One region of the Ruegeria sp. O5 genome, then DNA from elsewhere that is predicted to be linked to it. Evidence: riboswitches for the same ligand, from Rfam matches in the RefSeq annotation. Region 1 holds a riboswitch; the other holds the start of a gene.
What was found. Region 1 has a riboswitch for cobalamin ahead of ACR0M3_RS16960 (hypothetical protein). Riboswitches for the same ligand answer to the same signal wherever they lie in the genome.
Positions count from the first base shown of each region.

Region 2: linked by a shared signal. The riboswitch ahead of ACR0M3_RS18590 (DUF4198 domain-containing protein) and the one ahead of ACR0M3_RS16960 (hypothetical protein) in region 1 are both predicted to bind cobalamin.

Region 1 is NZ_JBQERN010000018.1:7,232-12,357, forward strand. Features, by position in the region: gene recR (recombination mediator RecR) at 1-79, opposite strand, end outside; gene ACR0M3_RS16945 (YbaB/EbfC family nucleoid-associated protein) at 141-494, opposite strand; gene ACR0M3_RS16950 (DNA polymerase III subunit gamma/tau) at 685-2,448, opposite strand; gene ACR0M3_RS16955 (protein-tyrosine phosphatase family protein) at 2,621-3,133, shown strand; gene ACR0M3_RS16960 (hypothetical protein) at 3,125-3,532, opposite strand; cobalamin riboswitch at 3,623-3,841, opposite strand; gene ACR0M3_RS16965 (alpha/beta hydrolase family protein) at 3,975-4,832, shown strand; gene rsgA (ribosome small subunit-dependent GTPase A) at 4,868-5,126, opposite strand, start outside.
Region 2 is NZ_JBQERN010000024.1:14,593-19,718, forward strand. Features, by position in the region: gene ACR0M3_RS18580 (substrate-binding domain-containing protein) at 1-61, opposite strand, end outside; gene ACR0M3_RS18585 (ROK family transcriptional regulator) at 251-1,441, shown strand; cobalamin riboswitch at 1,563-1,761, shown strand; gene ACR0M3_RS18590 (DUF4198 domain-containing protein) at 1,894-2,679, shown strand; gene cbiM (cobalt transporter CbiM) at 2,686-3,297, shown strand; gene ACR0M3_RS18600 (cobalt ABC transporter permease) at 3,294-3,857, shown strand; gene cbiQ (cobalt ECF transporter T component CbiQ) at 3,857-4,636, shown strand; gene ACR0M3_RS18610 (energy-coupling factor ABC transporter ATP-binding protein) at 4,633-5,126, shown strand, end outside.

The sequences.
Region 1 (5,126 bases):
GGCGGGCCGAGCGCGGGCCCAGCCCCGGCAGTTTGGCCATCAGGTCGATCAGATTGTCGATTTCGCTGTTCGTGCCCATGGCCTGTCCTGCTTTGCGCCGGAGGAAGCCTCCGGCGGGAGTATTTGGGAAAAGATGAAGCTCAGAACGGTAGCTTGATGTCTTTGGGCAGGCCCATGCTTTCGGTCAGCTTGCCCATCTCTTCCTGTGAACGTTCGGCGGCTTTGGCCTGAGCGTCCTTGATGGCAGCCAGGATCAGGTCTTCGACCACTTCCTTGTCATCGCCGTTGAAGATGGACGGGTCGATGTCCAGCCCCTTGAGTTCACCCTTGGCTGTGGCCGTTGCCTTGACCAGCCCTGCACCGGATTCGCCGACAACCATCATGTTGTTCAGCTCTTCCTGCATTTCGGTCATCTTGGTTTGCAGGTCTTGTGCGGATTTCATCATCTTGGCCATGTCGCCCAGTCCGCCAAGCCCGCCGAGTCCTTTCAGCATCAGTCGTCTCCTGTGTTTCTGTTTGGTTCTAAATACGGACCGCAGGCAGGTGGCACAAGAGGTCTCCCGCCTGTCCAGATCAGAGCGTCGCGGACCGATCATTTATGCGCCTGCAATCCCTCCCTCAGTTGCATGGTGGAGGGGCGTGAGTATGCCGGTTTCTTGAAACTTGGACCCGCGGGCTCAGGGGCTAGTCCTCTTCGAACGGGTCCCATTCCTCTTCGACTTCGGGAAGGGCTTCGGTCACAACCTTGGCGGCGCGCTGTTCAGGTGTTTCGATCCGAATGATCTTTGCCTTGGGGAATTGCGTCAGCACGGCCTGAACCAGCGGGTGTTCTTCGGCCTCGGCTTTCAGGGCCAGTTCGGCCCGGTCCCGCACTTCCGCGATGGTCGCGGCATCCCCGTCCGAGACAATGGAGACGGCCCACCGATTGCCGGTCCAGCGTTGCAGGGCAGAGCCCAATCGCGACGCCAGATCCGACGGTGCCTGAGGTGTCTGGGTGAATTCGATCCGGCCAGGCTGGTACGACACAAGGCGCACGCCGCTTTCCACCTCGACAAGCAGTTTCACATCGCGGTTTGTGCGGATCAGTTCCACCACATGCCCGAAGGTTGGATAGCGGGCCAGGGCCGTCTGTGCATCCTGCGCCAGCGCGGCAACCGGTGCGCCACCCGCGCCGCGCGGGGGCGATGTATAGGCAGGCGGCGGGGTCGCGTTGGATTGCGTTGCCACAGTGGCCTGCCGGGACAGTGACATGCCCCCGCCCGGCCCGCCGGGAGGCGAAGGTGGGACGTCTTGCAGCCGTTTGATCAGCTCTTCGGGGCTGGGCAAATCGGCGACATGCGTCAGTCGGATAACAGCCATTTCGGCGGCCATCATCGCGTTGGGCGCGGCAGAGACTTCCTCCAGCGCCTTCAGCAGCATTTGCCACATCCGGGTCAGAACCCGCATCGGCAAGGCCTCGGCCATGTGCTGGCCCCGTGTGCGTTCGTCGGGGGAAACTGTCGGGTCTTCGGCCGCGTCAGGTGTGATCTTTACGACAGACACCCAATGCGTGATTTCGGCCAGATCGCGCAGCACGGCCAGAGGATCTGCACCTTCCGCATATTGACCGCTCAGTTCAGTGAGCGCCCCTGCCGCGTCACCACGCAGGATCATGTCCATCAGGTCCAGAACCCGTCCACGATCGGCCAGACCCAGCATCGCACGGACCTGATCCGCCGTCGTCTCACCGGCTCCGTGCGAGATTGCCTGATCCAGCAGTGAGGTCGCGTCGCGGGCCGATCCTTCTGCGGCGCGGGTGATCAACGCCAGCGCATCGTCGGCGATCTGCGCGCTCTCCGCCCCGGCGATCTTGCGCAGCAGGCCGATCATGTCTTCGGGCTCGATCCGGCGCAGGTCAAAGCGCTGACACCGCGACAGAACCGTGACCGGCACTTTGCGAATCTCGGTGGTCGCGAAGATGAATTTCACATGTGCGGGCGGTTCCTCGAGCGTCTTGAGCAGCGCGTTGAATGCGCTGGTCGAGAGCATGTGAACCTCGTCGATGATGTAGATCTTGTAGCGTGCACTGGCGGCGCGATAGCGGACACTGTCGATGATCTCGCGGATATCGTTGACGCCGGTACGGCTGGCCGCATCCATTTCCATCACATCGACATGGCGACCTTCCATGATTGCGACGCAATGCTCGCACTGACCGCAAGGCTCGGTTGTCGGCCCTCCGGTTCCATCCGGCCCGATGCAGTTCATGCCTTTGGCGATGATCCGCGCCGTGGTGGTTTTTCCCGTTCCGCGAATGCCGGTCATGATAAAGGCCTGCGCAATCCGGTCGGCCTCGAAGGCGTTTTTTAGGGTGCGCACCATAGCATCTTGACCCACCAGGTCGGCAAAGGTTTCCGGGCGGTATTTGCGGGCGAGAACCTGATAGGCGGGGCTGGGCGTGTCTGTCATGTCTTCTCGCTCGGATTCGGTGCTTCGGCACAGCGTAGTGGCGGCGGCAGTCCGCGTCCACTGTGGGGCGCGATGATTTTTTGTTTCAGAAACGGGCTGGTTTCCAACTAAACTGGTCCAGCGGATTTAATGACTCATTTCTTAAAGAGTATCTTGGGGGAGGACGCACTTCATGTCGCAGCTGGTCATTTTTGCTCTGCAGGTCGGAGGCGGAACGCTTGCCCTTACTTCAATGCCCGGGCGTGGCGGGGATTACGTCGGCGATCTGGATATGATTGCGGCTTGGAAACCGGGCCTTGTGATTTCAATGACGACGGATGTTGAAATGCTTCAGGATGGCGCGCAGCACTTTGGCAGCGACATCCAAAGCCGTGCCAGCCGGTGGGTTCACCTGCCGATCGAAGATTTTGGAGCACCGACGCAGGCGGTTCAGAAGGCCTGGCCAGAGGTCAGCGCCACGGCCCGACATGCGCTGTCGGGCGGTGGCCGGGTTCTTGTGCATTGCCGTGGGGGGTGCGGCAGATCCGGGATGATTGTTCTGCGACTGATGGTTGAATGCGGTGAACGCGCCAGCGACGCACTGGACCGCCTGCGGGCCGTGCGCCCCTGCGCTGTCGAAACCGATGCGCAGCTGGCCTGGGCGTCCCGGATCACCCCGGCACAGGTGGAAGTGGGATCAAGCTGACAGCTGCTGGGGTGCGTAGCCGGTTTTCCGGGGCCGGATCGTTGAAACCTCGATCATGGCGCAAGGCGGGTTCGCGACAATGCCCGAGGGCAGCGTGCTGAATGTAGGTCCGAAGATCAAATCGGCATAGGCATCAAGGTCCCGAATTGCCGTATCAGGGTGCGCCCCGCAGAAAACGCGAACGCTGTCGGATCGCGCTCGGATCGTTGCCATGCACCCTTCCGCGCAATGTGACAGCGCGCTGTTGCCTTCAAATTCGAAATCTTCGCTGGTGGCCGAAACCGCCTGCGCCATGGCTTCGGAAATCGAGCGGGCCAGTCGCGCCAAAGCCGGGCAGGTATTGCCCGTCCGCTGGCACACAGTTGCGCTGTATTCGTGTGACTTTGTCTTCCAGATCATCCTGCGCCCTCCGCGCGTGGTGGGCTGGATATTGGGGCAGGTGGGACAGCATCTCGCTGTCAGGACCTGCCCGGACACCCCGCCCGAGTTTCGGTTTCAGTTCCGATGGCAGGTCTCCTGACTTGCGGGTCATTGCTCTGCCGACCTTCCCAGCCCGTGGGCCAGTGGTATTTCGGCATTACTTACCGCTTACAGTTGCGGGGGCAGTCGCGGACTTGGTTGATATCTGTGTGACCAGACAAACCGCACCGTGTTCCCTTTTCATCCCGACCTCTTGTGGGGGCCGGAAACCATCACACAACCGCTAGCGCCTGATCGCGTTCCGAGTCAAGCCGATCTTTAGGCCGGACGTTTGGTCATGCTGGATGCGGTTTACCTTCCGGCTTAGTGTCGTCGGCATCGAAGGCAGGCAAACCGATTTTTTCAGCGAAAGCCGGGGATCATGTTGGATACGGAACAGACAGTGTTGATCGAAGATTTCCGCTTTCCGTCCGGGTCTGTGACCTTGTCGGCGCGGCTGTACCGGCCAGTGGGTGAGCCGGACACGGTTATCGTGCTGAACAGTGCCACGGGTGTGCCGCGTGACTATTATCAACACTTCGCACGATGGCTTGCTACCGAGCGGGGGATAGCTTGCCTGACCTATGACTATCGGGACTACGGGCTTTCTTTGGTCGGCCGCCTGAAAGACGCAACTGCAACTATGGCGGATTGGGCGTTGATCGATATGCCTGCGGCGCGGGCCGAGATGCGCAGGCGGTTTCCTAAGGCGCAGCAGTGGACCATCGGCCATTCGGTCGGTGCGATGCTGGGGCCAGTGCAGCCGGATATCGACCAGATCGACCGCATGATCGGTGTGTGTTCGGGGCTGGTGACTTTGAAAGATCACCCATGGCCCTATCGGGGGTTGGCAGGGCTGTTCTGGTATGGCCATGCACCGTTGATGGTACGGGCGCTTGGGTATCTGCCCGGCAAAGCAATCGGGTTTGGTTCGGACCTGCCCGCCTCGGTCTACTGGCAATGGCGCAAATGGTGTACAGCTCCTCTTAGCTACGTTCCCGAGATCGGGCAGAATTTGCCTGATGCGCATTGGGGCAGTTCTGGAACACCTGTGGATCTGTTCACCTTCGAAGATGACCAGATGGCTCCGCCCGAGGCAGTTTGGCGCCTTGCCGATCTGTACGGCCCCGAGGCCAGACGCCACCTTCTGAAGCCTGCCGAATTCGGACTGCCGGAAATAGGCCATATCGGAGCATTTGCCCGTCGCAATGCAGCGGTCTGGCCGCGCCTGATCGCCTGATCAGACGCGACGCAGGTTTTCCTAACACCTTGCGGTTATGGCCGTTTGCGAAGCTTCTTGTCCTGCATGACACCGCGCACCATCTTGCCGAACGCCTTGTCCCGCGCCCGCGATTGGGCAACGGTTTCCGAGTTTCGCTGATCTTCGCGCCGCAGCTTGCGCCAACGGTCCAGCCGGGTCGGGTCAAGTACGCCTTCGCCGATTGCGTTCTGCACGGCACAGCCGGGCTCGGTCTCGTGCTGACAATCCGAAAAGCGACAGCTTTGGCCAAGCTCCGTGATGTCCGAGAACACG
Region 2 (5,126 bases), on a different contig from region 1:
CACTGCTTGCCATGGCCGTAACCGCCAGCGCCGTGGCGCCTGCAAGTTTCGCAAGTTTCATCGGTAGTCCTCCCAGTTTTCCCAATGCCCGTCCGGGCATACGTTTGATCGGGCGAAAACCGGCCCGATCGAACGTGAAAACCATCACAAGATTCGAATTTCGAGTCAATAAATAAATCACTCTTAATTATTATTGACAGAAAGGAAGGGTTTCAACATTGTCGTCATGAAGGGGATGGCCGTGTCTGCAATGAACTCTTTGGACAATACCACTGGCGTACGCGAGCCAGATATGCGCGGCACCAACCAAAGTGGAATGCGGGCCCGAAATGAACGGCTTGTCCTGTCACTGGTCCGGCGCCATCAGGCCCTCGCAAAATCTGAAATCGCGCGGATGACCGGGCTGTCGGCGCAGACGGTCTCGGTCATCATGCGCCAGTTGGAAACCGATGGGCTGCTTCTGCGGGGCGAACCGATCCGGGGAAAAGTCGGACAGCCCTCGGTTCCCATGCGCCTGAACCCGGATGGCGCTTATTTCTTTGGGCTCAAAGTCGGGCGGCGCAGTACCGAATTGGTGCTGACGGATTTCCTTGGCAATGTCAGGCACCGTGAGCGGCGGACTTATGATTTTCCGACACCCGAGGCGACATTGAGCTTTTCCAAAGAAAGCCTCGACAAAGTGATGGCGTCACTGTCGCCCGAGGCGCGCAGCCGGATCGCGGGTCTTGGGATTGCGATGCCGTTCTACCTTTGGGACTGGGCGCAGACATTGCAGGTTCCGCAGGAGAAAATGGATCCGTGGCGTGACGCGGACCTGAAAGGCGCGCTGGCCGCAAGCTATGACTTGCCGGTATTCCTGCAGAACGACGCAACGGCCGCCTGCGGTGCCGAGCTGGTCTTTGGCCCTGCGGAAGGTCCACGAGATTTCCTGTATTTCTATGTCGGCTTCTTCATCGGGGGTGGAGTGGTTCTGAACGGCTCCATCTTTTCGGGGCGGGGAAATGCCGGTGCGCTTGGTCCATTGCCTGTGCCGGACGACGCAGGCGGAGTAAAACCATTGATAGATGTCGCCAGTCTTTATGTGCTGGAGCGCGCAGTTGGTGGGAATGCCGAAACAGCCGGCTCAATCTGGGAAACGACACAGCATTGGGACATACCGGAAACCCACCTTGAGAACTGGTTGAAACAGGCGGCGCACGGGATCGCACATGCCATCGTCTCGTCTTGCAGCCTGATCGACTTCGAATCTGTCAAGATTGATGGCTGGATGCCCACAGGCATCAAGGCGCGGCTGGTGGAATTGGTCGAGGTCAAGCTATCAGACATGAACCTGACCGGGCTTGAACGGCCCTTGGTGCAGGTGGGGACGGCAGGCCCGGATGCCCGCTCATTGGGGGCGGCCAGTTTGCCATTGTCGGAAAGATACCTGCTCGAAGGGTAGGTTCATTCCCGAAAAACCCTGACCTGCATCCAAAGCGGATCCGTCGGAAAAAGGGCATCGCCCGCTAAACTTTTTGACAGCCAGCGCAATTGATCGTTGACGGATGCCGAAGAAGTCTGGCAAGCCGCTCGGCATGTCCGGTTCCGGGGCGTGCTCTGGAATCAATAGGGAATGCGGTGCGGGCTTTGGCCCAATTCCGCAACTGCACCCGCAACTGTAAGCGGCGAGCAGGGCTGAAGTGCCACTGGTGTTAATCCGGGAAGGCCAGCCCAACGCTTTGACCCGCAAGTCAGGATACCTGCCGGACATGTGCCTTTGACAAGGGCACTCCTAATCGGCGACGGGATGTGCGTCGGAGCAGGATGCTTGAAAAAGCAGCTTAGCTTGGACGTCCCCGCAGTCAAAACGCATCTCGTACCGGGGTTGGTGCGATGGGACAAGGACGACTATTGATGACCAAGCTGCTTTCCGCAGCCGCTGTGGCGATGGCGCTTCCAGCGATGGCAAATGCGCATTTCCTGCTGGAATACACCGCTGACACCATGATCGACGCACCGGGGAATGTTCCGGTCAAGCTGATCTTTTGGCATCCGTTCTCGAACGGGCATGTCATGGATCTGGACAAGCCGCAGGAATTCTACGTGATCCACAACGGTCAGAAAACCGATCTGCTGGATACCCTGGAACCCGTACGTTTCACCGGCGGCGAAAACGAAGGCGCGGCATTCAAGGGTTATGTTCCCGTCAAACGGTCGGGCGACTATGTGTTGGTTACTGTTCCCCAGCCCTATTATGAGGAATCCGAGGATATCTATATCCAGCAGATCGCCAAGGCATTCCTGAACCGCAATGAACTGCCGACCGACTGGATGAACCCGGTGGGCCTGCCGGTTGAGATCATCCCGCTCAACAAACCAACCAACATCATCGCGGGTTCGACGTTTACAGGTCGGGTTATGGCCGAAGGCCAACCGGTTGCGGGTGCCGAGATCGAGATCGAGTACATGGCCGCAGAACCGGACATGGAAAGCGCGGCCGCTTCCGCCCCGTCGGTCTCGCCGATGCCGGGTGGTGCATTGGTCGCAACTTCGGATGATAACGGGTATTTCACGTTTGGCGTTCCAAAAGCCGGATATTGGGGATTTGCCGCACTCGGCGCCGGTCCCGTGACCAAACACAACGGCAAAGAACTAAGCCAGGACGCGGTCATCTGGATCCGCGCCTGGGATTTGGAGTAACCGTAGATGCACATCGTTGACGGAGCCTTGTCCAACCCGGTCGTGATCGGCGGAGCCGTCGCTGCTGCGGGTGGAATTGCCATGGGCCTCAGGTCGCTGGATCTTGATCGCATCCCCACTGCGGGGGTGCTGTCTGCCAGCTTTTTCGTGGCATCGCTGATCCATGTGCCGATTGGCCCTTCGTCAGTGCATCTGATCCTCAACGGAATGGCCGGGCTTTTGCTGGGCTGGGCCGCATTCCCGGCCCTGTTCGTCGGGCTTTTGCTGCAGGCCGTCTTCTTTGGCTTTGGCGGGTTGACGGTATTGGGGATCAACACCCTGAACATCGCGTTGCCCGCGGTTTTGGCCGGGCTGATCTTTGGCCGCCTGATCGCCCATGGCTCACCTCTGCAAGGTGCGATATGGGGCGGGGTCGGCGGTGCCTTTGCCATCGCCGCTACAACCGGCATGGTTGCGTTTTCACTGGCCTTGTCCGGGGATGCATTCCTGCCAGCGGCCAAGCTTGTTTTCTTTGCACATATTCCTGTCATGGCGATTGAGGCGATCCTGACCGGGTTCGCGGTTTTGCTGGCGCGCAAGGTCAAGCCCGAGCTGTTTGTCAAAGGAGCGGCCGCGTGAGGTACCTGGCGATCATTCTGGCGCTGTGCTGCGCACCCGCACCTGCCTTGGCGCATAAGGTCATAGCCGGAGTGTTTGAATCCGGTGACGCCATCGAAGGCGAAATCGGCTTTTCCAATGGTGACATGGCAAGCGGGGCCGAGGTCATCGTCAACGGCCCGGACGGAGCCGAGCTGGGCCGTATCGTAACAGATGCAGACGGGTTCTTTATCTACACGCCAAACGCGCCGGTGGCCCATACTTTCTTTGCAAACCTTGGTGCCGGGCATGTGGCCGAGGTCACCATGCCCGCTGCGGATGTCGCCCGGATCATGGGCGTTGAAGCGGAACCCGACACCGCGCCGACAAACGCACCTGCCCAGACAGCGGCGGTGCTCAGCGATGAACAACAACAGGTCATTGCCAGGGCCGTGCGGGATGAGCTGCGCCCGCTGCGTCGGGAAATAGCGGCTTACCGCGAACAAAATGACCTGCAAACTGTTCTGGGTGGGATCGGATATATCGTCGGTCTGTTTGGTCTGGGCTTTTACTTTGCGGCACGCCGCAAGCTGGCGGCCTGATGGCGCACGTTCTGGGGCAACAGGAAAGCACGCTGATCAAAGCGGGCGCGCAGCGGCGCGGCGCGATCAACCCGCTTGATCCAAGGATGCGGATCGTCATGGCGGTTGTCTTCGCGGTGGTGACTGTCGCGGTGTCCTCGCTGACAGCGCTGTGCGCGGCTTTGGCGGTGTCCCTTTCGCTTCTTGCCGCGTCGCGTCTGCCCTGGCGGAAAACGTTGAAACGCATGGCCATGATGGATGGGTTCATCCTTTTCATGCTGGTGCTGTTGCCATTCTCCATGCCCGGCGACCCGATGTTCACGCTCTGGGGGTTTCCCGCAAGCTGGCAGGGTTTCTGGAAAGCGGTCGAGATCGCCTTGACGGCCAACGCGGTCATCCTGTCCCTGATGGTGCTGGTCGGCACGATGGAGCCGGTCACGCTTGGCCACGCCCTGCACCGCCTGCGCTGCCCCGAAAAGCTGGTTCACCTTCTGATGTTCACCATCCGCTATATCGAGGTTCTGCGGGAAGAATACCTGCGCCTGCGCGCGGCCATGAAGGTACGCGGTTTTCGCCCGGCAACAAACTGGCACACCTATCGTAGTTTTGGCTATCTCGTGGGCATGATGCTGGTGCGCGCGATCGAAAGATCCGAACGCATACTTGATGCGATGAAATGCCGGGGGTTTTCAGGCCGTATGCTGCTGCTTCAGGACTTTGCCCTGACCCGAAGGGACATCGTTTTTGCCGCAGGTCTTGGTGCCCTTTGCGCGGGTCTGATCATACTGGATTTGGCATGACACTGATTGCGCTTGAAGATATCTGCTTTGCCTACCCTGGTCAGCCACCCGTTCTGGACGGTGCCAGCCTCAGCCTGTCCGCCGGTCAACGCCTGTCGCTGACGGGTCCGAACGGGGCGGGAAAATCGACCTTGCTGCGCATCACGCTTGGCTTGCAGCGCCCACGGTCCGGCACGGTCACGATTTTTGGTCAGCAAAGGGTGCAAGAGGCCGATTTTCACGACGTACGCCGCCGGGTGGGGCTTGTGTTTCAGGATGCGGATGATCAACTGTTCTGCCCGACCGTCGCCGAGGATATCGCCTTTGGCCCGCTCAACCTGGGCAGAACGCGCGACGAAGCGCTTGCTATCGTTGAAAACGTATTGAGTGATCTGGACCTGATGCATCTGAAGAACCGCATCACCCACAAATTGTCAGGGGGTGAAAAACGGCTGGTTACGCTGGCGACCGTTCTGGCGATGGAGCCCGAGGTTCTGCTGCTTGATGAACC